Regions from separate parts of the Ruegeria sp. HKCCD7221 genome, predicted to be linked through region 1. Evidence: riboswitches for the same ligand, from Rfam matches in the RefSeq annotation. Region 1 holds a riboswitch; each other region holds the start of a gene.

What was found. Region 1 has a riboswitch for cobalamin ahead of GOX73_RS12930 (DUF1636 domain-containing protein). Riboswitches for the same ligand answer to the same signal wherever they lie in the genome.
Region 2: another riboswitch for cobalamin. It lies ahead of GOX73_RS14790 (hypothetical protein); the one in region 1 lies ahead of GOX73_RS12930 (DUF1636 domain-containing protein).
Region 3: another riboswitch for cobalamin. It lies ahead of GOX73_RS09540 (DUF1636 family protein); the one in region 1 lies ahead of GOX73_RS12930 (DUF1636 domain-containing protein).

Annotation. Positions count from the first base shown of each region.
Region 1 covers NZ_WPZE01000004.1:373,747-381,169, forward strand. The annotation lists gene GOX73_RS12915 (cobalamin biosynthesis protein CobG) at 1-215, opposite strand, end outside; gene cobN (cobaltochelatase subunit CobN) at 212-3,505, opposite strand; gene cobW (cobalamin biosynthesis protein CobW) at 3,509-4,564, opposite strand; gene GOX73_RS12930 (DUF1636 domain-containing protein) at 4,561-4,950, opposite strand; cobalamin riboswitch at 5,035-5,244, opposite strand; gene GOX73_RS12935 (NAD(P)-dependent oxidoreductase) at 5,383-6,339, shown strand; gene GOX73_RS12940 (hypothetical protein) at 6,818-7,423, shown strand, end outside.
Region 2 covers NZ_WPZE01000006.1:44,842-52,264, reverse strand. The annotation lists gene GOX73_RS14825 (ribonuclease T2) at 1-315, shown strand, start outside; gene GOX73_RS14820 (hypothetical protein) at 312-800, opposite strand; gene GOX73_RS14815 (hypothetical protein) at 901-1,422, shown strand; gene recR (recombination mediator RecR) at 1,457-2,050, opposite strand; gene GOX73_RS14805 (YbaB/EbfC family nucleoid-associated protein) at 2,115-2,459, opposite strand; gene GOX73_RS14800 (DNA polymerase III subunit gamma/tau) at 2,693-4,453, opposite strand; gene GOX73_RS14795 (dual specificity protein phosphatase family protein) at 4,728-5,120, shown strand; gene GOX73_RS14790 (hypothetical protein) at 5,123-5,530, opposite strand; cobalamin riboswitch at 5,613-5,836, opposite strand; RNA gene ffs (signal recognition particle sRNA small type) at 5,957-6,055, opposite strand; gene GOX73_RS14780 (bifunctional 2',3'-cyclic-nucleotide 2'-phosphodiesterase/3'-nucleotidase) at 6,095-7,423, opposite strand, start outside.
Region 3 covers NZ_WPZE01000003.1:92,956-100,378, forward strand. The annotation lists gene GOX73_RS09525 (Fur family transcriptional regulator) at 31-543, shown strand; gene GOX73_RS09530 (metal ABC transporter ATP-binding protein) at 546-1,277, shown strand; gene GOX73_RS09535 (iron chelate uptake ABC transporter family permease subunit) at 1,277-2,074, shown strand; cobalamin riboswitch at 2,169-2,375, shown strand; gene GOX73_RS09540 (DUF1636 family protein) at 2,476-2,832, shown strand; gene GOX73_RS09545 (ABC transporter ATP-binding protein) at 2,829-3,620, shown strand; gene GOX73_RS09550 (ABC transporter substrate-binding protein) at 3,633-4,580, shown strand; gene GOX73_RS09555 (iron ABC transporter permease) at 4,582-5,595, shown strand; gene ureG (urease accessory protein UreG) at 5,669-6,313, opposite strand; gene GOX73_RS09565 (urease accessory protein UreF) at 6,310-6,981, opposite strand; gene GOX73_RS09570 (urease accessory protein UreE) at 6,947-7,399, opposite strand.

The DNA of each region.
Region 1 (7,423 bases):
TGATCCGCCTCGGCCACGCCCCGCAGCTGCAGGTTAGCGCGGTTGGTCAGGTCGATGGTGCCATTGCCGAAACGCTCGGCCAGATCACACAGGCCCATGGCCTGCGTGGCATCCAGACGGGCCAGCCGAGGCCGCACCCGCACCACCAGCCCATCGCCCGACATCATCGGTCGATGCGCGCCGGGGCACCAGCCCTGGACGATGGGCGCGCTCATCGCAGCCCCTCCAGATCGGCGCGGATCGAGTTTCGCCGCGTGTTCCAAAGCCCGGCCTCCATTAAGGCGCGGAACCGGTCCTGCATGGCCTGATGCGCCTTTGGGTTGGCCTCGGCCAGAAAGGCGTCGACGTCTTCGTTGCCCAGCGTGGCATCGTGGTAGAGGTCGAACAGATGCGGTGCGACCGTGCCAGATAGATGCGCGAATGAGGCCATATGATCCAGTGTCGCTGCGATCTCGGCTGCGCCACGGAATCCGTGGCGTTGCATCCCGGCGATCCAGCCCGGATTGGCGGCGCGGGCATGGACGACGCGGCTGATTTCCTCGGGCAGGGTCCGCGCTCGGGGGGTGTCGGGGTTGGTATTGTCCAGATGATAGAGCTGCGCCGTGCCGCCGGTAATCTTCTTGGCGGCGGCGAACCCGGCCTCGTGCGTGGCGTAGTCATTGGCCAGCAGCAGGTCGGTTTCCGTCAGGTCCTGTAGGTGAACAAAGCTGTCGGCTTTGGCGACGCGCTGGGTGATGCCGTCCTTGTCTTGCGCAATATGCTCGCCTTCCAGCGCGTAGGAACTGGCGTCCAGCCATGCCTCGCCCGCCTGCGCGCGCGCTTCGTCGGTGTAGATTTCCGACAATTGCGTCATGTTCACGCCATAGCTGCCAGGCGCGGGGCCATAGACGCGGGCGGCGGGTTCGTGACCGGCATAAGGGTTCCAGTCAGCGGCCTCGTCCCGCGCCGACAACGCCCGCACCGCCTGACCGTACAGCGCCGAAAGCGTCGGGAACACGTCGCGGAACAGGCCCGAGACCCGCAATGTCACATCCAGACGCGGACGGCTGAGGTCGGTGATTGGCAGAACCTCGATACCAGAGACCCGTTCCGAGCCCTTGTCCCAGACCGGTTTGACGCCCAGCAGATGCAGCGCCATGGCGAATTCCTCACCCGCCGTGCGCATGGTGGCTGACCCCCAAAGGTCAACGATTAGGCCTTTTGGGTAATCGCCTTCCTCTTGCAAATGTCGCCGCACAAGCTCCTCGGCCAGTTTGACGCCCTGCGCATAAGCCGCGCGGGTCGGGACCGAACGCGGGTCGGTGGTATAGAGGTTTCGGCCCGTAGGCAGCACGTCCGAGCGCCCGCGATAAGGCGAACCGGACGGCCCAGCTTCGATCCGCTTTCCGGCCAGCGCGTCGATCAGAGCGCTTCGTTCAGATTGGGCCGAGGGCGCGGGATCGAAACCGCCAGTGATTTCTGGCACGCGGCCGAAGATGTGCAGACCGTCGCCAAACTGGCTTTCCTTGATGTCGCAGACAAAGCGGTCGATGCGGGTGATTGCCTCGGCGGTGCAGGTGGCCTGATCCAACCCTAGATCGCTTTCCAACCCGATGGCCTGCGCCTCATCCCGGATATCCTCTTGTAGCCGGTCACGGCGCTTGGGGTCCAGACCGTCGGCGTTCGAGAATTCGTCCAACAGGGATTCCAGCCGCACCATCCGGTCGGGTGTGCCGCTTTCCTTCAGCGCGGGTGGGATGTGGCCCAGCGTAACCGCGCCGATCCGGCGTTTGGCCTGCGCGGCCTCGCCGGGGTCGTTGACGATGAACGGGTAGATCACCGGAAGATCGCGGATCAGAACCTCGGGCCAGCATTTGTCCGACAGGGCGACCGACTTGCCCGGCAGCCATTCCAGCGTGCCATGTGCGCCGATATGGATCAGCGCATCGGCGCCAAGGCTTTTGCGCAGCCACAGGTAAAACGCGACATAGCTGTGGCGCGGGGTGCGCGACAGATCGTGGTAGTCGTCATCGCGCAGTTCCGGCGTGCCGCGTTCGGGTTGCAGCGCGACCAGAGCTTTGCCCCGGCGCAGGGCGGTGAAGTGGAATGCGCCGTCAGTGCAGGCGGGATCATCCTCGGGTGCGCCCCAGACCGTTTGCAGGTCGGTGCGCAGTTGTTCGGGCAGGTCCGCCAGTGCGGTTTGATACTCAGTCAGTGGCCATGAAATGCGCGCGTCCAGAAGCGTATCGGCAATTGGTTCGGCGGGCGCGGTATCGTAGCCCTCGGCCCGAAGGTCACGCAGCATCGCCTCGGCCGAGGCCAGCGCGTCCAGACCAACCGCATGGGCCATCTGCCAGTCTTTGCCGGGATAGGTGGACAACACCAGCGCAGGCAACCGATCGGATTTGGGTTTGTCCTGCAGATTCAGCCAGCCGGTGACGCGGTCAAGGATAGCTTCGATCCGTTCCTCCTCGGCCCGGTGGGCAAAGCGGGAATATTCCAGATGCGGATCACGCTTGCCCGGTTCCTTGAACGAGGCGATGCCTGCGTTGATCCGCCCGTCCACCTCGGGCAGAACGACATGCATGGCAAGGTCGGCGGGGGACAGACCTCGTTCCGCCTCGGCCCAGGCTTTGCGGCGCGAGGTGGCCAGCGCGACCTGAAACACGGGGACATTCGCTGCGTCCAAGGGCGAGGTACCAGAGGCGCCCTTTCCCGAGAAAGACGTGGCGTTGAGGATCGCCGACGGAGAAAGCGATACGATGGTGTCGCGCAGCCAGTCGGCGGCGGCGGGGGCTTTCAACGAGGGGGCGAACAGGCCCACAGCCTGAAACCCGCGCGCACGCAGGCTGCGGATCAGGGCCGCCACGGGGGCGGTGTCTGCGGATGTGAGATAGGCGCGGTAGAAACTGACCACAACGCGTTTCGCATGGCCGGAAAACGCCTGTTCTGCCGGGATCACGCCGCGATCCGGGCACCAAACACCGCAGTCGGGGATGGTCTTGGCCCCCATCACCGGACCCGCATACAACCCCGCTGCCAGCGCCATCTGCGCCAAAGCGGCTTGTGCTGCGACCTCGCCCCCCGTGTCGCACAGATGTGCCAAGCGCCGCAGGGTCGAGACGGGCAGGGTGGAATAGTCATCCAGCCGCGTATCCTCGCGCCCATCGGCGGGCAGCACGGCCACAGCAATTCCTTTGGCCTGCGCCAGCGCCAGAACCTGTTGCAAGCCATAGGCCCAATAGGGCACCCCGCCAATCAGGCGGATCAGGATACCCTTGGCACCCTCCAACGTCTGCTCCACATAGGTGTCAACGGACAGAGGATGTTTCAGCGCCGTCAGATTGGCCAGCCGCAGGGTCGGCATCCGCCCCTCAGGGCCTCCGCCACGATGCCAGCCCGCCGCAAAAGCGCCAAGGTCGCTGTCGGAAAAAGACAGCACCACCAAATCCGCCGGGCTTTGGCCCAGATCGGTCGGGGTCTCGGATTCCTCGAGCCCGTGGCTTTCGCGGAAGACGACGTGCATGATTTACTCGGCGGCCTCTTTCACACCCACAAGGATATCACGGATTTCAGCTTCCTTTATATCGTCATGCTCGGCGATGACGACCAACCGCGAGCGGCGCGCCTCATCCGGTTCCCAAAGGCGATCATACTGATGACGCACGCGCGCGCCCACGGCCTGCACCAGCAGGCGCATCGGTTTGCCTTGAACGGCGGCATAGCCTTTGACGCGCAGGATGTTCAGTTCAGACGCCAGACGTTCGATTTTGGCCACCAGATCGGCCGGGTCGGCCTGTTCGGGCAGTTCGACGATGATGCTTTCGAAATCGTCATGTTCGTGGTCGTCGTGACCGTCATGATGGCTGGGGCGCGCATCCATGTCATCCTCGGCAGCCGCTTCAAGTCCTAACACAACACGGACGTCCACGGCACCTTCGGCAACCTCAACCACAGGCAGCGGGCGAGGGGACTCGGCGGCGATGATCTCGCGCGCTTTGGCGACGCCTTCGGGACCGGCCAGATCCGGCTTGGTCAGCAGGATGATGTCGGCGCAGGAAATCTGATCCTCAAACACCTCGGACAGGGGCGTTTCATGGTCGATCGAGTCATCGGCCAGACGCTGAGCGTCCACGGCCTCGACATTCGGCGCAAAGCGACCGGCAGCCACAGCCTCGGCATCGGCCAGCGCGATCACGCCATCGACGGTGATTTTCGAACGGATATCGGGCCAGTCGAACGCCTTCAGCAGCGGCTTGGGCAGGGCGAGGCCAGATGTTTCGATCAGGATGTGATCGGGACGCGGCTCAAGCGCCATCAGAGCTTCGATGGTCGGGATGAAGTCGTCGGCCACGGTGCAGCAGATGCAGCCGTTCGCCAGTTCCATGATGTTCTCTGCCGGGCAATCCGGGATCGAGCAGGATTTCAGGATGTCGCCATCGACGCCAACATCGCCGAACTCATTGACCACCACGGCCAGACGTTTGCCCTGCGGGTTCTGCATCAGGTGCTTAACCAAAGTTGTTTTGCCCGAGCCCAAAAAGCCGGTGATCACGGTGACGGGGAGTTTTTCCAAGTTGCTCATTTCTGGGCTCCAATCGGGGGAATGCGGGCCGCGCAGTTTTTGCGGAAATGTTCGGGGCGTTCGCGCCATTTGACTAAGCCGTCTTCGGTCGCAAGGTACTTGGTCGCACCTTCGACGATGGTTTCGACATGGTCGCTTTCATTCAGGTGCTCATACACGAACGTCCAGCGTTCGGGCCCACCGCGTAGAACGATGGAACAGCCCTGATCACAATTCGACAGGCATTCTACGGCTTTCAGGACAACGCCCTCTGGCAGCGTGGCCTGTTCAAGGGCTTTGTGCAGCAATGCGCCGGGCCGCTGCGCGTCGTCGTCGACGGGTAGTCCTCGGCGACAGGTGGTGCAGACCAGCAGCTCGACTGGTGCAGTTTCGGTCACGTCTCTCATCCCCCCAAATCCTCTTTGTGGGGGACGGGGTCTCATGCGGGCCACGCGTTGCGACATGGACCCGACACCGGAACACCCCGTCCGGTTACATCTTCGGGCGTTGGCAGGTCTCCCGGCTTGCGGATATCGGGGCATAGCCCTGTCAGATGTCCCGCCTTCCCGACCTTTTTGGCCAGTGGCTTTGGGCACCCTCTCCGGTCACGGTCGCGGGGGCGGCTGTGTTTCACGGAAGATCCGCTGACACATTCCCTTTTCATCCATCCTCAGATGGACACCAACGGATCGGACATGCGGCACCCGGCAGGGGATTGTCAAGCGACTCGCAGATATCTGCGCTACCAGAGTGAAAAAGCGACCTGACAGCGTCGCTGGGCGGCATGACTTGGGGGCAAGCGTCATGCTGCCATGTCCTAAACAAGAGAGGTATGTCGCATGAAGGTAGGCTTTATCGGGCTGGGCAATGTGGGTGGAAAACTATCGGGATCCTTGCTTCGCAACGGGATCGACCTGACCGTGCATGATCTTAATCCCGATCTGGTGGCTGAATTTGTTGCGCAGGGTGCAAAGGCCGCCGAAAGCCCTGCGCAGTTGATGCGCGACAGCGATGCCGTCATTACCTGCCTGCCATCACCCGCCGCGTCGGATGCGGTGATGCAAGAGATGCTGCCCAATGTCCTTACCGGCAAGATCTGGATGGAGATGTCGACCACCGACGAGGCCGAGGTCAAACGGCTAGGTGCCCTTGTTATCGAGCGCGGGGGCGCAGCGGTTGATTGCCCTGTGTCGGGCGGGTGCCACCGCGCTGCGACGGGTAACATCTCGATCTTTGCGGGCTGTGACCGGGATACCTTTGAGCGTATCCTGCCATTTCTGACGACAATGGGCCGGCGCATCCTGCACACCGGTGATCTCGGCTCGGCCTCGGTGCTGAAGGTCCTGACAAACTATCTGGCCACGGCGAATCTGATCACCTGCGCCGAAGCATTGGTTACCGCCAAGGCTGCCGGTATGGACCTGAATACCACGTATGAGGCCATCAAGATCTCTTCGGGTACATCCTTTGTCCATGAGACAGAAAGCCAGGTCATTTTGAACGGATCGCGGGATATCTCATTCACAATGGACCTTGTGAAAAAGGACATCGGTCTGTTTCAGGAGGTGGCAGACCGCGCCGGTGTTCCGCTTGAAATGAACCCGCTGATGATCCGCATTTTTGACGACGCCATCGCACGTTACGGAGAGCGGGAGCTTTCGCCGAACATCATCCGGCGCCTGGAGGATGCGACTGGGCTGGATGTCAGCGCCCCAGGGTTTCCGCCCGAGATGGAAGACGATGAACCCGAAGAGCCAGGGTACGAGGTCGTCCCTCAGGGTCGCAACGCCGTTTAGTTATTCATGAAGTCCGTCACCTTGCCACCGCGCGCTTGTCCACCGGGCGCGCAGCGGTCCTCCTGTGGGCAGGATCGCTTTTCTAGCAACAGAAGCAGGGTAAGGCCTACGGGAACAAAAATGCCATTTCTTGATGGGCTTAGGCGCGGGGAGGGCACTATTGCCTACGTGCTAAACTCGAGCACCACAGAGCTAAGTCGATGATTTAGAATAAAATGGAGGCGAGTACCGGATTGGAAGGCGGCGAATAAATTTGTTGTAAACCAATTGCTTAATGGAAGTGTATCCTCCTGAATATCCGCCTTATATCCTCCGCTTTGGTTCGTTTGTATCCAAGCGCCTGTTCTCGCGGTCTAGGATGTTGTGACCGGCTGAAGTCAGGCTTCACGCAACACTGAAGCTACCGCACCATCTCCGATTGAGTTTTCAAACAGACGATCACATCGTATTGATGCATTGAATCAATTAGGACTGCGCCTTGATGCCGACGTATTGTAGTTTTCTGGTTTTCCATCCTGATGACGCTGATTTGGTTCTTGCTATTTGTGAAGAAGTAGGTTGGCTCGCCGAATTGATCGATGACCCATCAGGGCGATATCGATTTGCTGGAAAGGCGTTGTTCGAATCTTTGCACCCTGAGACCTGCGCCAGGACGGATGAGATTCGCGAAGGAGAAGAACTTGGTAAACTTCTGTTGTTGGAAGGTGACTACGCTGACATCGATAATACAGTTCTGCTAATATTCGCTGCTATTCTGATACTTGAAGGCTTTCCTAACAAATACAATCCTCCATCCGGTTGCTTTGAGCTTGCCGATGACGCTCAAAAGCGCGAGGAAATCTTTGAAAACGTGTTTCGTAAGAAGGGATATTTTGAGAAATTCACTCATCGCGATGTCATGCCTACTGCATTGGCACTAGCAGCGAAAGCATGGACCGACAGGAGCACGATATATGCGATTCATAAGCTCGCAGACAGCATAATCACCGAAAGCGTATCGCCTTGGTCAATGCATCCAAGCCAAGGGCAAACCTTCGAGAAACACTCACCAAGTCACGCTTCGCATGTAGGAACTTCGACTGCA
Region 2 (7,423 bases), on a different contig from region 1:
AAACACGGAACCTGCTCGGGCCTGTCCGCGCCGGACTATTTCGCGCTGTCGCGCCAAGCATATCAGCAAGTCGCGCGGCCCGAGGTCTTTCGCAAGCTGGAAGAGGCCGTCAAACTGCCGGCTTCGGTGGTTGAGGAGGCGTTTCTGAAAGCTAATCCGGGACTAAAACCGGACATGATCACCATCACCTGCAAACAAGGCTACATTGAAGAAGCCCGTTTGTGCCTGTCGCGCGATCTTAAACCCGTTCCTTGCGGCCGGGACGTGATCCGCGATTGTGCAGCCAAGGATGCTCTGTTCGATCCGATTCGCTAGAGTTTCTTGTTCTGACAGTCGCGCGCGTATTCCAGCGCCTTGGCCGTGCCCTTCAGGTCTATGGCCATGACAGTTTCCCCTGCCGGATTGTAAACGGTCATCGTGCGGTTCTGAGCGATCGCATTCACAAAGTTCCGGTCGGTGAAAAACACGGTCGCACCCGGCACGCGGTCCAATTTGAACCCCGTGGCCGTGGCATCAAAACTTTTGCCATCCAGTTCGAACCGGATGGGATAGCTTTGGCCCTGTTCGATGTCGCCCCACGCCTTGTTGAAAACCGTAAAATACCCGCGATTGTTCAGCGCGTCGTAACCGATCCTAACCACCGAGAGGTCCTCATACACCGTCTGGATCAAGCACCCGTTGCCAAGCGCAGGGTCCATCATGATGTTCCAACCCTCGGCAAAGCCTTTGTCGACGAGTTCCTGCGACCAGGCGGCGGTTGCTGTGAAGGCGGCGAGGGTGAGGGCGAGAAGGCGGGTCACTAAACAACTCTATAGCTAATTTGGTACTGTTGACGTTAGTGACTTTTTGTTGAACTACAAAGGCATAATTTCTCTGTATGGAATTGGGTAATTTGGTTCATTGAAACTGCTGCTCGCCATTTTTTGCAGTGTTTTTGCATACACTGCAATGGCGCTTATCCTGTTCGGAAATATTCTTCAGCCAATTGCATTTGTTACGTTTTGGAGCGGTCGATTGGGCGCCCCTTTTTGGCCGGTTTTCGTGTTTTTTGGCGGATTTTTTGGGTTGTTGTTCAGTGCGTTCTTAAGCAGGCTAAAATTCAAATCTCATATAACCCTGCCAGTATTCATTGTCTTGGCCATGAGCCTATCAAGCGTCTTTGTCGGATCTTATGCAAGCGTCCTGCGCGCTAGATCGATCAACGTTTTTGATGCGGATGCGGAGTTCAGAAACTCATTCTTTCAGACGCTTCGAAATGCGCCAAGAGAGTTTCAGTTCTATTTGCATGCGGCTGCGCTTAAGGACTGCGTTCCTTATGCTTGGAGCTACCGAACCATGTCGTTTTACCAACTGCCAAACAACATCGCAGTCAATGTTTTGCCGCACGAATGGGTGGTACAATGTGGAATCACAAGAGACTAGCCGGAGCATTTGTCACCCGGAACTTTTGATAAGATCAAAGTTCTTTCCGCGCCCTCAGCGCCGCTGTAATCGTCCCGTCATCCAGATAATCCAGCTCTCCGCCAATCGGCACGCCCTGCGCCAGAGAGGTCAGGCGGACCTGCCCCTCTAGCTGATCGGCGATGTAATGCGCTGTGGTCTGGCCATCGACGGTGGCGTTCAAGGCGAGGATGACCTCGGTAACTCCTTCGGCGACCACCCGGTCCTTGAGGCGCGGAATGCGCAGCTCGTCCGGGCCGACGCCGTCCAGTGCCGACAATGTGCCGCCCAGCACGTGATAGCGGCCTTTGAACACGCCCGCGCGCTCCATCGCCCAAAGGTCGGCGACGTCTTCGACCACGCAAAGCTCACCAGTCGCGCGGGCCTCGCTGTCGCAGATATCGCAGATATCGGTGGTGCCGACGTTGCCACAGTTCAGGCATTCGCGGGCGGTGATGGCGACCTGTTGCATGGCGTCTGACAGGGGCGTCAGCAGCAGGGCACGCTTGCGGATCAGGTGCAGCACTGCGCGGCGGGCCGAGCGCGGACCCAGACCCGGCAGCTTGGCCAACAGGTCGATCAGGTTGTCGATGTCGCTGTTCGAACTCACTGCGCGCGCTCCTGCAAATGGGCCGGGCATGCGCGCCCGGCCTGTGTTTCGTCAGGAGTGTCTATCAGAACGGCAGCTTGATGTCTGCGGGTAGGCCCATGCTTTCGGTGAGCTTTGCCATTTCTTCCTGCGACCGCTCTGCGGCTTTGGTCTGTGCGTCCTTGATGGCAGCAAGGATCAGGTCCTCGACCACTTCCTTGTCGTCGCCATTGAAGATCGACGGGTCGATGTCCAGACCTTTCAGCTCGCCTTTTGCAGTGGCGGTGGCCTTGACCAGCCCGGCACCAGATTCGCCGACAACCATGATGGTGTTCAGTTCTTCCTGCATGTCGGTCATCTTGGTCTGCAAATCCTGTGCGGATTTCATCATCTTGGCCATGTCGCCCAGACCGCCGAGTCCTTTGAGCATCGTGTTTCTCCTGTAAGTCCGTTTGAAGCCTAAATACGGGCGGCACCCGCGCGGCACAAGGGCCGTAGGTCTCCCGCCTGTCGTCAAGGTCTTTGGCAAGACCTTTCCTCCCGTTGGGCCCGGCAGCGCGGGCTTTGCCCGCGCTGCCGGGCCCAAGTCCGCTCAGGGCTGTCGGCGTCAGCCGATGGTCCGTGGCGGGTGCGGGAGTATTTCGGGTGTTTTACGCGAAGGGTTCAGTCCTCTTCGAACGGGTCCCATTCGTCTTCGACTTCGGGCAAGGCTTCGGTTTCGACCTTTGCGGCGCGTTCCTCGGGCGTTTCGATCCTTTTGATCCGAGCCTTGGGGAATTGTTTCAGCACCGCCTGAACCAGCGGATGCTGCTCGGCCTCAGCGCGCAGGGCGAGGTCTGCCGCGTCCCTGACTTCGGCAATTGTCGCCATGTCGCCGTCCGATACGACCGATACCGCCCAACGATTTCCGGTCCAGCGTTGCAACGCTGACCCCAGTCGTTGCGCCAAATCCGTCGGAGCGTTGTCGGCCGGAGTAAATTCGATCCGCCCCGGCTGGTACGAAACCAGACGCACGCCGTTTTCAACCTCGACCAGCAGTTTCACATCCCGGTTTGTGCGGATCAGTTCAACCACATGTTCGAATGTCGGATACCGGGCCAGAGCGGTCTGTGTGTCCCGCGCCAAAGCCGCGCTGGGTGCGCCCGCGCCACCACCCGCTGGCGCCGCGTAGGATTGTGCCGCTGGCGCATGTGCCTGAACGGTGCCCTGTGTCGGCGCTGACATTCCACCGCCGGGCCCGCCGTTCGGGGCAGGGGGCGGGGCGTCCTGAAGACGTCTGATCAGCTCTTCCGGGGTGGGCAAGTCGGCGACATGGGTCAGCCGGATGATAGCCATTTCTGCGGACATCATGGCATTGGGCGCTGCCGAAACTTCTTCGAGTGCTTTCAGCAACATCTGCCACATCCGGGTCAGAATGCGCATGGGAAGGGCCTCGGCCATCTGGACGCCCCGGGCGCGTTCGTCAGGCGAGACTGTCGGATCTTCGGCTGCGTCCGGCGTAATCTTGACCACCGAGACCCAATGCGTGATCTCGGCCAGATCGCGCAGTACGGCCAGCGGGTCGGCACCTTCGGCATATTGACCGCCAAGCTCCGTCAACGCTCCGGCGGTATCGCCGCGCAGGATCATGTCCATCAGGTCCAGCACCCGCCCGCGATCAGCCAACCCCAGCATGGCCCGCACCTGATCCGCGCTGGTTTCCCCGGCACCATGCGAAATGGCTTGATCCAGCAGCGAGGTCGCATCCCGGGCCGAACCTTCCGCCGCACGAGTGATCAGCGCCAAGGCGTCCTCGGCAATCTGAGCGTTCTCGGCAGTTGCGATTTTTTTCAGCAGGCCGATCATGTCTTCGGGTTCGATCCGGCGCAGGTCGAAGCGTTGACACCGCGACAGGACCGTCACCGGAACCTTGCGGATTTCGGTTGTGGCAAAGATGAACTTCACATGCTCTGGCGGTTCTTCAAGGGTTTTGAGCAAAGCGTTGAACGCGCTGTTCGACAGCATGTGAACTTCGTCGATGATGTATATCTTGTAGCGCGCACTGGCGGCACGATAGCGGACGCTTTCGATGATCTCGCGAATGTCGTTCACACCGGTGCGGCTTGCGGCGTCCATCTCCATTACGTCGACATGGCGGCCCTCCATGATGGCCACGCAGTGTTCGCACTGGCCGCAGGGTTCGATTGTCGCTTTGCCTTCACCGTCTGGTCCGATGCAGTTCATGCCCTTGGCAATGATCCGCGCGGTGGTGGTTTTGCCGGTACCGCGAATGCCGGTCATGACAAAGGCCTGCGCTATCCGGTCGGCCTCGAACGCGTTTTTCAGGGTGCGTACCATGGCGTCCTGGCCCACGAGGTCGGCAAAAGTTTCAGGACGGTATTTGCGGGCGAGCACCTGATAGGCGGGGCTTGGTGTTTCGGTCATGTCTGCTCTGTCGGATTCGTATCAGCTTTGCAGCGTAGTGACCCCTGCCGCTCACGTCCACCGCAGAGAGCGATGAAATTCGATTTGGATTACTGCGGCGCATTGGATACAGGTTCGGGTGGGCGTGTATCGGCTTGCCCAGCCATTTCCTTCGGGCAGAGTGCGCACCTTGGACAGGTTTGAAATTTACTCAATGCCGGTTCGGTCCGGTCTGTTGGGCTTGGCGCAAATACCAGGTCGGCTCGGCGACTTTGCCGGGGATCTTGAGCGGATCATGCAATGGCGCCCAGTCATGGTGATTTCGATGACAACCTCCGGTGAGTTGGAAGCCGCAGGAGCGCACAACCTCGGGCGCGACCTGCAGAGCCGCGCAATCACTTGGGTTCATCTTCCGGTGCAGGATTTTGGCGCACCGTCATCGAACGTAAGGTGTGATTGGCCAAACGCCAGCACCGATGCACACCGCGTCCTGTCTGCGGGTGGACGGGTCTTGGTTCATTGCCGGGGCGGATGCGGGCGGTCCGGCATGATTGTGTTGCGCTTGCTGGTCGAAGGCGGTGAAGCCCCGGATAAGGCGCTGCGCCGGTTGCGCGCGGTCCGGCCGTGCGCCGTCGAAACCGACGCGCAGATGGCTTGGGCCACGGCACCGGCATCAACCGGGCTTTGACGTCACGCCATGGCTGGTTGTGGGTCACCAGCCGCGGGACGCAGTCCCAAGGTTGTAACCTCGAGCATTGCGCAGGGCATATCGGACAGCGTTCCGGTTGGCATGGCCGACAGGCTGGTCCCGAACATCATGTCGGCGTAATCGTCCAGCTTTGTTGTCGGGGTTTCCGAGGCCGTTCCACAATACACCCTGATCAGATCTGAATGGGCGCGAAACCGTGCTGTGCACCCTTCTGCGCAATGCGAAAGCTCTCCGCTGCCTTCGACCTCGAACTCTTTGGTTGTGACAGGCTGCGCTGTTGCTATCGCGTCCGCCATGGCACGTGCCATCCTTGCCAAGGCCGGACACGGTTTGCCGGTTTTCTGACAAATCGTTGCAGAAAACTCGTGCGTTTTTGTCTTCCAGATCATTGTGCGCCCTCCGCGCGATGGACGGGGGGCGTGGGTCAGGTCGCTTTGTGCGGCTTTGACCTGCCCGGACACCCCGCCCGAGTTTCGGTTTCAGTCAGATGGCAGGTCTCCTGACTTGCGGGTCATCGCTTTGCCAACCTTCCCAGCCGTTGGGCCAGTGGTGTCTCGGCATTGCTCACCGCTTACAGTTGCGGGGGCAGTCGCGGCATTGGTCCGTTTCGGCATCGCCGGGGCAGGACCGCACCGTGTTCCCTTTTCATCCCTTCCCGGTAAGCCGGGTCGAGAACCATCAAGTCATCGCTATCCGGTGAAATCGGTCCGAGTCAAGCGGGCTTTGTCACCGCTTTAGACGCAGGGTTGTCTTCCCGATAGGGCGGCGGGCTTGTTCATGCCGGATCGTGGAATAGCCTTAAGCATGTTGGGGGGAAGTGAGAGGTTGGACATCGACCCAAGCGGGGCTCGTTGTGGCTGCTTCCTTCCGGACCTGACCAGGTTGGCGAGGCGCTCGCCCGCGCCAACCTCTCAGGGGTGGATATATGCATTTCGTTTGCGGATGACAACCCGTCACAGCGTAAGCCGGATTAGTAAAAAACCATCGTCATCGCGCCCAATGACTGACGGGTTATACGTCTGCAATTCAGCTAAATGGTGCTGCGCCTTGGGACTGGTTCTGAGAATCGCAAACGCCCCGGAGAGCGGTCTGAGTGTGAATGGCCGCGGCGCATCCGCCAACGGATCCGCAGGAAGGCGGCCCGCGACATAATCCCGAACAATGCATTGGATCGACAAAACTGGTAACGGAATCTGCCTTGCGGTGTCTACGAAGGGGAAATGCCCACCTCCGCTGGCCCGGTAGTTGTTGAGGGCAACAACAAAGGATTGCTGATCGTCGATAGGGTGCTCGGCAAGGCGAATATTCTTGACGCGGTTATGCGATGAATTCGTCAAATTGCCGCCCGCGTCGAACCGCGCGGGCATACCAAGGTCGATCTGGTGGCTAAGGCCGTGCAGGATATCAAAATTGTAACCGGCGCGCGCGGAATTCCGCAGGTCGATTTGTTGACCTGCGTGCATTTGATTGAGCACGCCAGCCGACATCTCAAGCCAGTCTCTAATCTGCGCGCCCGAAACCACGACGGCCTGCATTTCGTTTGGAAAGATGTTCAGGTCGTTGACATGGCGAAGCCGGATTTGACCCGCCGGAACGTCGGTAAAGGATCGTGGCCCTGCGCGCCCTCCGAATTTCGAGAGCGATACGGCTGACAGAACCGGTAGGTCCTCGTGCGTTGTTCCTTTTAGGAAGGGGCGCAACGCGGCGGCTTGCGCTGCCGCGACCAGCGCAAGCCCCCTGTCCGGCGCACAGAAGCTGAAATAACTGTGCAAATTTTGACGCGTTTCGCCGACAGGCTTGGCCGAGTGCAACCGTGTCTCTTTATGTGCTTGTGCGAACAGACGCTTCAGATCAGCGTCCTCTTCCGTCGGGGCCGCGGGCGTCGCTGGTGAAACAGAATGCAGTTCCACATGTTGGTTCCCAATCGACCACCCGTCCGCGTCTTTTTGGTGCAACGTCAGGTCAATGATGCCCAGATGAGAACCGGCCGCGCCCGGCATCACAACCGGTTTTCCGTGAACAAGACCGCGTTGTGGGTCGACATGCTTCAGACCCTGATGAGCAGAGCCGGGCAGGGTCAAGTGGGAATGCCCAGCAATAATCGCATCAATTTCGGGCACCGCTGCCAAGGGGATAACCGCATTCTCAAGGTTGGGTGCGGGTTCAGCGGCGCCAAGCCCTGTATGGGCAAGTGCCACAATCAGATCGCATCCCCCGGATCGCAATTCCCGCGTTTTTCGATGGGCGCACGTCAGGATGTCCTCTACCGAAACGGCACCTTG
Region 3 (7,423 bases), on a different contig from region 1:
TTGCGAGCGACATACATGATATGGAATAACATGACAAGTGATACGCAATTCGAATTAACCGGAGATACGGCCCCGGTTGGGTTCCAAAAGCATGACCACAAGACTTGCGTTGCGGCCGGGCTGTCCGCGGCGGAAAACCGGTGCAAGGAAGAAGGACTGCGTCTGACGCCAGTCCGTCGCAGGGTTCTGGAAATGCTGTTGCAAGAGCATCGCGCGCTGGGCGCGTACGCGATACTCGACCGATTGCGCGAGGAAGGCTTTGGGTCACAGCCTCCGGTGGCCTATCGTGCGCTCGACTTTCTTGCTCAGAATGGGTTCGTGCATAAGATTGAGCGACTGAACGCCTTTGTTGCCTGTTCTCACCCGGGGGCCTCTCATTCGCCGGCCTTCATGATCTGCCGAAAATGCGACGCCGTGGCCGAGGCGCAATCCACTCCGGCCAAAGGTGTTTTGGGGGCTGCAGCACGCGCGGCGGGTTTCGAAATTGAACGAACGGTTGTAGAAGCCGAAGGGCTTTGCCCCGACTGCACCGAAAAGGCGTAGAAATGACCCTGATCACCGTTGAAAAACTCAGCGTAAGGTACGGTGCGAACACCGTTCTGCAAAATGTGGATATGGCGATTGAGGCAGGTGAGATCGTCACCATCGTTGGCCCGAACGGATCGGGCAAAACCAGTCTGCTTAGGGCCATCATCGGTGCGACAAATCCCTCTGCTGGCCATGTTTCCCGGAAGCCTGGGCTGAAAATCGGCTATGTGCCGCAAAAACTGCATGTTGACCCGACATTGCCGATCTCGGTTGCAAGGTTCATGCGTCTGACGCACCGTGTTTCAAAAGATGACTGCGCTGCGGCGCTGGCGGCGGCAGGTGTGCCGGATCTTTTGAAGCGCCAGATGTCCCAACTGTCCGGGGGCCAGTTTCAGCGCGTATTGCTGGCGCGGGCTTTGATCAATCGTCCCGACATCCTTTTGCTGGACGAAGCCACGCAAGGTCTAGACCAGCGAGGCTCGGCCAGTTTTTACCAGCAGATCGAGGCGGTGAGACAGGAAACCGGTTGCGCCATCCTGATGATCAGCCACGAGCTGCACGTTGTGATGAGTGCTTCGGACAGGGTGATCTGCCTCAATGGTCATGTCTGCTGCGAGGGGTCGCCTGCCGTGGTTGCTTCGGCACCAGAATACCGCGCCCTGTTTGGAACAGGCACCGGTGGCGCGCTTGCCCTGTATCGCCACGAACATGATCACAACCACGACCACTCTCACGAAGCGGCAGAATAATGCTTGATGATTTTATGACGCGGGCAACGCTCGCCGGTATTGGCGTGGCAATTGCAGCCGCCCCCCTTGGGTGTTTTGTGGTCTGGCGGCGTATGGCTTACTTTGGCGATGCCACCGCTCATGCTGCGATCCTAGGTGTTGCGCTGTCGCTGGCTTTCCAGATGTCGGTCTTTCTGGGCGCATTGGTTGTCGCGCTTATCATGGCGTTGGCCGTCACATTGCTGTCCGGTCGCGGTTATGCCATGGATACCCTTCTTGGAGTTATGGCGCATTCGTCGCTTGCCTTTGGCCTTGTCGCGGTGTCGTTTTTGTCGGGCATTCGCATCGACCTGATGGCCTATCTTTTTGGTGACATACTGTCAGTTTCGCGCACCGATCTTGTCGTGATCTGGGGCGGGGCCGCGCTGGTCGTCGCGTTGATCGTATGGCGATGGTCGCAACTGCTGACCGCTACGCTGAACGAAGAATTGGCCTACGCCACCGGGTTCGACCCCAAGCGCGAGCAGTTGATCCTGACTTTGTCACTGGCGGTTACGGTTGCTGTCGCGATCAAAGTTGTAGGCGTGTTGCTCATTGCCGCGATGCTGATCATTCCGGCGGCGGCCGCGCGCAGCCTGGCGCGATCTCCGGAAACGATGGCATTGATTGCCGCGGCAATCGGGGCTTTCTCGGCCGTAGCAGGACTGCGCTCAGCTTATGTGTTTGACACACCGGCGGGTCCCTCAATCGTCTGCGTGGCCGCGGTTTTGTTTGCCGGTTTCAGCCTCACGGGATGGCGGTCGCGAAGCGGGGTGTAGGACAATTATACTTTGGATTGGTCAATGGGGTTTTGCGTCTGCCAAAAATTGATTGGCTGCCACAATATTGTCGTTGACCTGACATGTGATCTTGGGCACTCGTTCGGATGATGGTTCCCGATGGTGCGCCCAAGGGATGAAAAGGGAATACGGTGAGGCCGCCATTTGGCGCCAAGTCCGTGACTGCCCCCGCAACTGTAAGCGGTGAGCGACGCCAACAACCCACTGGCCCAAGTGCCGGGAAGGATGGCCGAGCATCGACCCGCAAGTCAGGAGACCTGCCATCAAATGTTAACCAACTCGGGGCGGGGCGTCCTGAAAGGAGGCTTTGATGGCACGAGCACATCGTGTTTACATTTCCGGCACTGTCTGCCCGCGCTTTGAAGCTGGCGGAGGAACCCATGCCGTCAGCGCCTGACCATTTTCTTCTCATCTGCAAAACGTGCCAGGGAGAGGCCCACGCGCAGGGCTTGTCCGACGCGCTGTTCGATCGTTTGCCAAATGGTTTTTCCATCCGCATGGTCGATTGCATGGCTGGATGCGCGCGGCCTGTGATTGTTGGATTTCAGGCAGTCGATAAAGCGCAGTACCTTTTTGGTGACATTCTTGATACGCAGGATATCCAGGCACTGACTGAGTTTGCCCACCAATACCAAAACAGCGCAGATGGCTGGACCAATGCGACCGAGCGTCCGGAAAAACTGTTCACAAAGACACTGTCCCGCATGCCCCAAATTCAAAAAGGGGTGTGTCCATGACCAACCCAGCTATTTTGGTTGCGCGTGATCTGACCCATCAGGTTCTTAGTGGCGATATACTGCTGCAGGGGGTCTCATTCACATTATGCGATGGCGCAATCCTTGCAATTGCCGGGCCCAACGGGGCAGGCAAGACGACGCTTTTGAATCTGTTATGCGGCGCGCACGAGGTGAATCAGGGTGATGTTCTGGTCAACGGACGCAGCCTGAAACAGATGTCCGCACGGGATCGGGCGCGGACGATCGCCGTGGTCAGTCAGCAGGAGTTCCCGGATGGCAGGTTGCTGTTGCGGGATTATGTGGCGCTGGGCCAGATTCCGATCCGTGCAGACCGCTCTGCCGAGGAACACGCCGCGGATCTGGTCAGAATCCTGAGCCTTACCGGGCTTAGTGCTTTGGCCGAAAAAAAGATGGCCTTTCTGTCCGGGGGGGAACGCCAGCGCGCGCATATCGCCCGTGCTTTGGCCCAGAATCCTACGCTTTTGTTTCTGGACGAACCCACCAACCATCTGGATCCAGACACGAAGGGGCGGATGCTTTCGCTGGTCGCTGAACTGGGTATCACTGTGGTGATGATCCTGCATGATCTGGTGATGATCCCAGAATTTGCCACTCATGTGGCATTGATGAAAGATACACGGCTGACCGGTTTTGGGCTGGTCGCCGATGTGCTGACCCCGGACAGGGTTAGTGACACGTTTGGCGTCGATTACCTGTGCTTTCACCACGAAGGGCGCGTGATCCGGGCGCTGGATATCCGAAAAACCTCGATAACAACTTATGAATAGGAATATTTCTGAATGAAACAGATCTTGTCTGTGGCGTTGACCACCGTTTTGGCAGGTGGTGCCGTCGCGCACGAAGTCACGGTTGATAATTGCGGTGCGCCGCTGGTGTTCGACACCCAGCCCGAGCGTCTGGTTGTGCATGATATGAACATGACCGACATGGCCTTTGCGTTGGGTCTGCAGGACAAGATCGTGGGTCTGACCGGCATCACCGGCTGGTACAAGACCAGCCCCGAGTTTGACACGCTGCGCGGTGACATCCCCGAGCTTGCGCCGAAATACCCAACTGTTGAGAACCTTGTGGCGGTAGAGCCTGACCTGTTCTTCGCGGGTTGGTACTATGGGATGAAGCCGGGGGGCGACGTGACGCCCGACACGCTGGAACCCTTTGGCATCAAGACAATGATCCTAACGGAAAGCTGTGTGCATCTGGACAAGGACCGTCCCGAGGCCAGCATGGACCTGTTGTTTGATGATGTGCTTCGTCTGGGCAAGGTCATGCATGTTGAAGACAAGGCCGAGGCTCTGGTTTCCGGCTGGAAAGAGGAACTGGCAGCGATCCAGGCGCAGACTGCGGACCTGCCAAAACCCCGTGTTTTCCTGCTGGATGGACCAGCCGACGCGCCCTTTACCGCAGGTAAATTCGCCATCCCTGACGCGATGATCGCTGCAGCTGGTGGTGCGAATGTCACTCATGACATGGACACAAGCTGGGGCCGCACCTCGTGGGAAGCTGTGGCAGCTTCGAACCCCGAATTTCTGGTGCTGCTGGATTATCAGACCGGCAACGGCGCGGAAGACACGTTCAAGTTTCTGCAGGAACACCCCGTGATGTCGCAGACCGACGCGGTCAGGAACGAGCGCTGGATTGGCCTACGTTACGAAGAACTGACTCCCGGACCCGCAAATATCGCGGCGATTTCGAAAATGGCCGACGCGATGCACCCGGGCCTGAACTAATATGGGCCGTTTTGGCCTGACACTCTTGCTGGGGGCGGTTGTTGTGGCCGCCCTTTTGCTGGTTTCGACCATTTACGGCACGACGCAAATTCCAGCCGCGGTTGCGTTGGATGCGGTGATGCTGGGCACCGGCATGGCGGATGGCGAGGTGTCGCCGCTGCACCGCATTGTCTTTGACCTTCGCTTGCCGCGTGCATTGTTTGCGGCCGTGATCGGTGCAGGGCTGGGCGTTGTTGGCGTAGTGCTTCAGACCACAACACGCAACGACTTGGCTGATCCCTTCCTGTTCGGCCTTTCGTCGGGTGCGGCGGCGGGTGCGGTTTTCGTCATTACGGTGACCGGCGACATCCTGGGATTCTGGACGCTGCCGCTGGCTGCATTTTGTGGCGGGCTTGTCGCGTCGGGAATTGTGCTGGCACTGGTTCACGGGTTGCGCACCAGTGCGCCGGAAAAGCTGATCCTTGCGGGGTTGGCAGTTTCGTTTCTGTTTTCGGCGATCACGAACTATCTGATATTTGCGGGCGACAGTCGCGCCGCGCACTCGGTCATCTTCTGGATGCTGGGTGGACTGGGTCTGGCCCGATGGGAGACATTTCCGCTGGTCTGCGCCGGGATGTTTCTGATCTTGATGTATGCCCTGTGGCGCAGTCGCTGGCTGGATGCGCTTTTGACCGGCGACTTGACGGCAGCGACGCTGGGCGTTCCGGTACAGGCATTGAGGTTCCGCATGTTTTTTGTTGCGGCACTTGCGACCGCCGTTTTTGTTTCGGTTGCGGGGGTTATCGGTTTTGTGGGGCTCATGGTGCCCCATATCGCACGTGGGATCGCTGGACCTTTGCACAACCGTCTTGTGCCCGCTGCCGCCATCGTCGGGGCGGCTTTGCTGACCGGTTCAGATATCCTCAGCCGCCTGTTGCTTGCGCCTCAGGAACTGCCAGTGGGTATTGTTACCACCTCGATCGGGTCGGTTTTTGTTTTTCTTTTGTTGTTTAAAACAGCAAGGGACACGAAGTGACGAAGGCACTTTTGTCTAGGTCGAAAAGTTTGCCTGCAGTCTCGCGATGAGCTTCCATTGCCAGGGGGCTGCGCTAGGCGGCCCCCTCGGTCACGGCGACGGGAATATTCAGCCCCCCGATTTGCGCCAGCAGGTCAACGACCTGATCCACGCCCTTGCGATGCCGCAGCGAAGTGAACACGAATGGGCGACCGTTGCGCATCTTTGTTGCGTCTCGGTCCATCACCTCCAGCGACGCGCCAACATGCGGGGCCAGATCGGTCTTGTTGATGATCAGGACGTCCGATTTGGTGATCGCAGGACCGCCTTTGCGCGGAATCTCTTCACCCGCGGCCACGTCGATCACATAGAGCGTAACGTCCGCCAGTTCCGGGCTGAACGTGGCAGACAAGTTGTCGCCACCGCTTTCGATCAGAACGACCTCGACGTCGGGGTGACGCGCCTGCATCTCGGCAACAGCCGCAAGGTTGATCGAGGCATCCTCGCGAATGGCCGTATGCGGGCAGCCGCCGGTTTCGACGCCGATGATCCGGTCCTGCGGCAGGATTTGCATCCGCATCAGCGCCTCGGCATCTTCGCGGGTGTAGATGTCGTTGGTGATCACGCCAACGGATACCCTGTCGCGCAGCGCTTCGGACAGGGCGGCGGTCAGAGTTGTCTTGCCTGCGCCAACAGGACCACCGATGCCCACGCGCAGGGGGCCGTTCATTTTGCTCATGTTCGGAACATCCTTGAATATTGAGTTTCGTGTTTCATCGACGCTACATCTGTCAGAAACGCCGTCGACCCCAGATCATCCAGCCCCAAGGTCACAGCGCCCGTCGCCATATGCTGACACAAAGGCGTTAGGTCGCGGATCATTCGCTGCCCTTCGGTTTGACCCAACGGTACCAAACGCGTCGCACACGCGACCAGATTGGACATGAAGGCCTGCAGGTACATCTGGGCCGTCAGGGCGAGCGGCAAGCCCTGTCGCTGTGCAGCGTATCCCACGGCGACCGGGTAGGTCAGGGTGCCCAGCTCCACCGCCCAGACATCTGCGGTTATGCCGCAAAACGCCTCTCCCAGCAGTCGAGTTTCCATCAACCGCTCGGACGAGGCGCAGAATGCGCGCGCAGCCTGATCCACCTCGGACAAGGAGGTGGTGGTCTGTGCCGAATACGCGGCTGAAAGAAATATGCAGTCATTCCGGCCAGAGCCGTATTCGATCACATCGGCAACCCACTCCTTTGTGTCGGCGGCGTTGGCAACGCTGCCGCACTCGATCGCCCATTCCAGACCGTGCGAATACGCGAACCCTCCCACCGGATAAGCAGGCGAGAGCCATTGGGTCAGCGTCAGGATATCTGTGTCAGTGGGCGTGGCCATGGGTCCTGCCGTGGCCATAAGCACCGCCTTCGGGGGTAAAGGGTTCCTGAACCTCACGCACCGTTGCGCCGATTTTCAGCAACATGTCGCGGATGACGTGGTCGATTTGGATCAGCAGGCGGTCCGCTTCGACCTGACAGGGTGTGTGGCGGTTGCCGATATGCCACGCGATGCGGGTCAGGTCGGGGGCCGTGACTTCCAGCAACGCTTCTGGCGCGGCCTGAATTTCGACCTCGCGCCCGTCGTCAAGGATCAGGGCACCGCCATGATCTAGCGAGGTTGTTTGTGACAGATCAATCAGAATCTGCTCACCGCTTTCACAGGTCAGTACCTTGCGGCGCAGAAAGCGGTCTTCATAAGTCAGTGACAGGTGGTCGGCGGGGTCACCATGCGTATGGTCGGAATACTGCCGTGCCGTGCAGAGAAGGGCGGTCATGCGGTTGCCCCCCCTGCCAAAAGC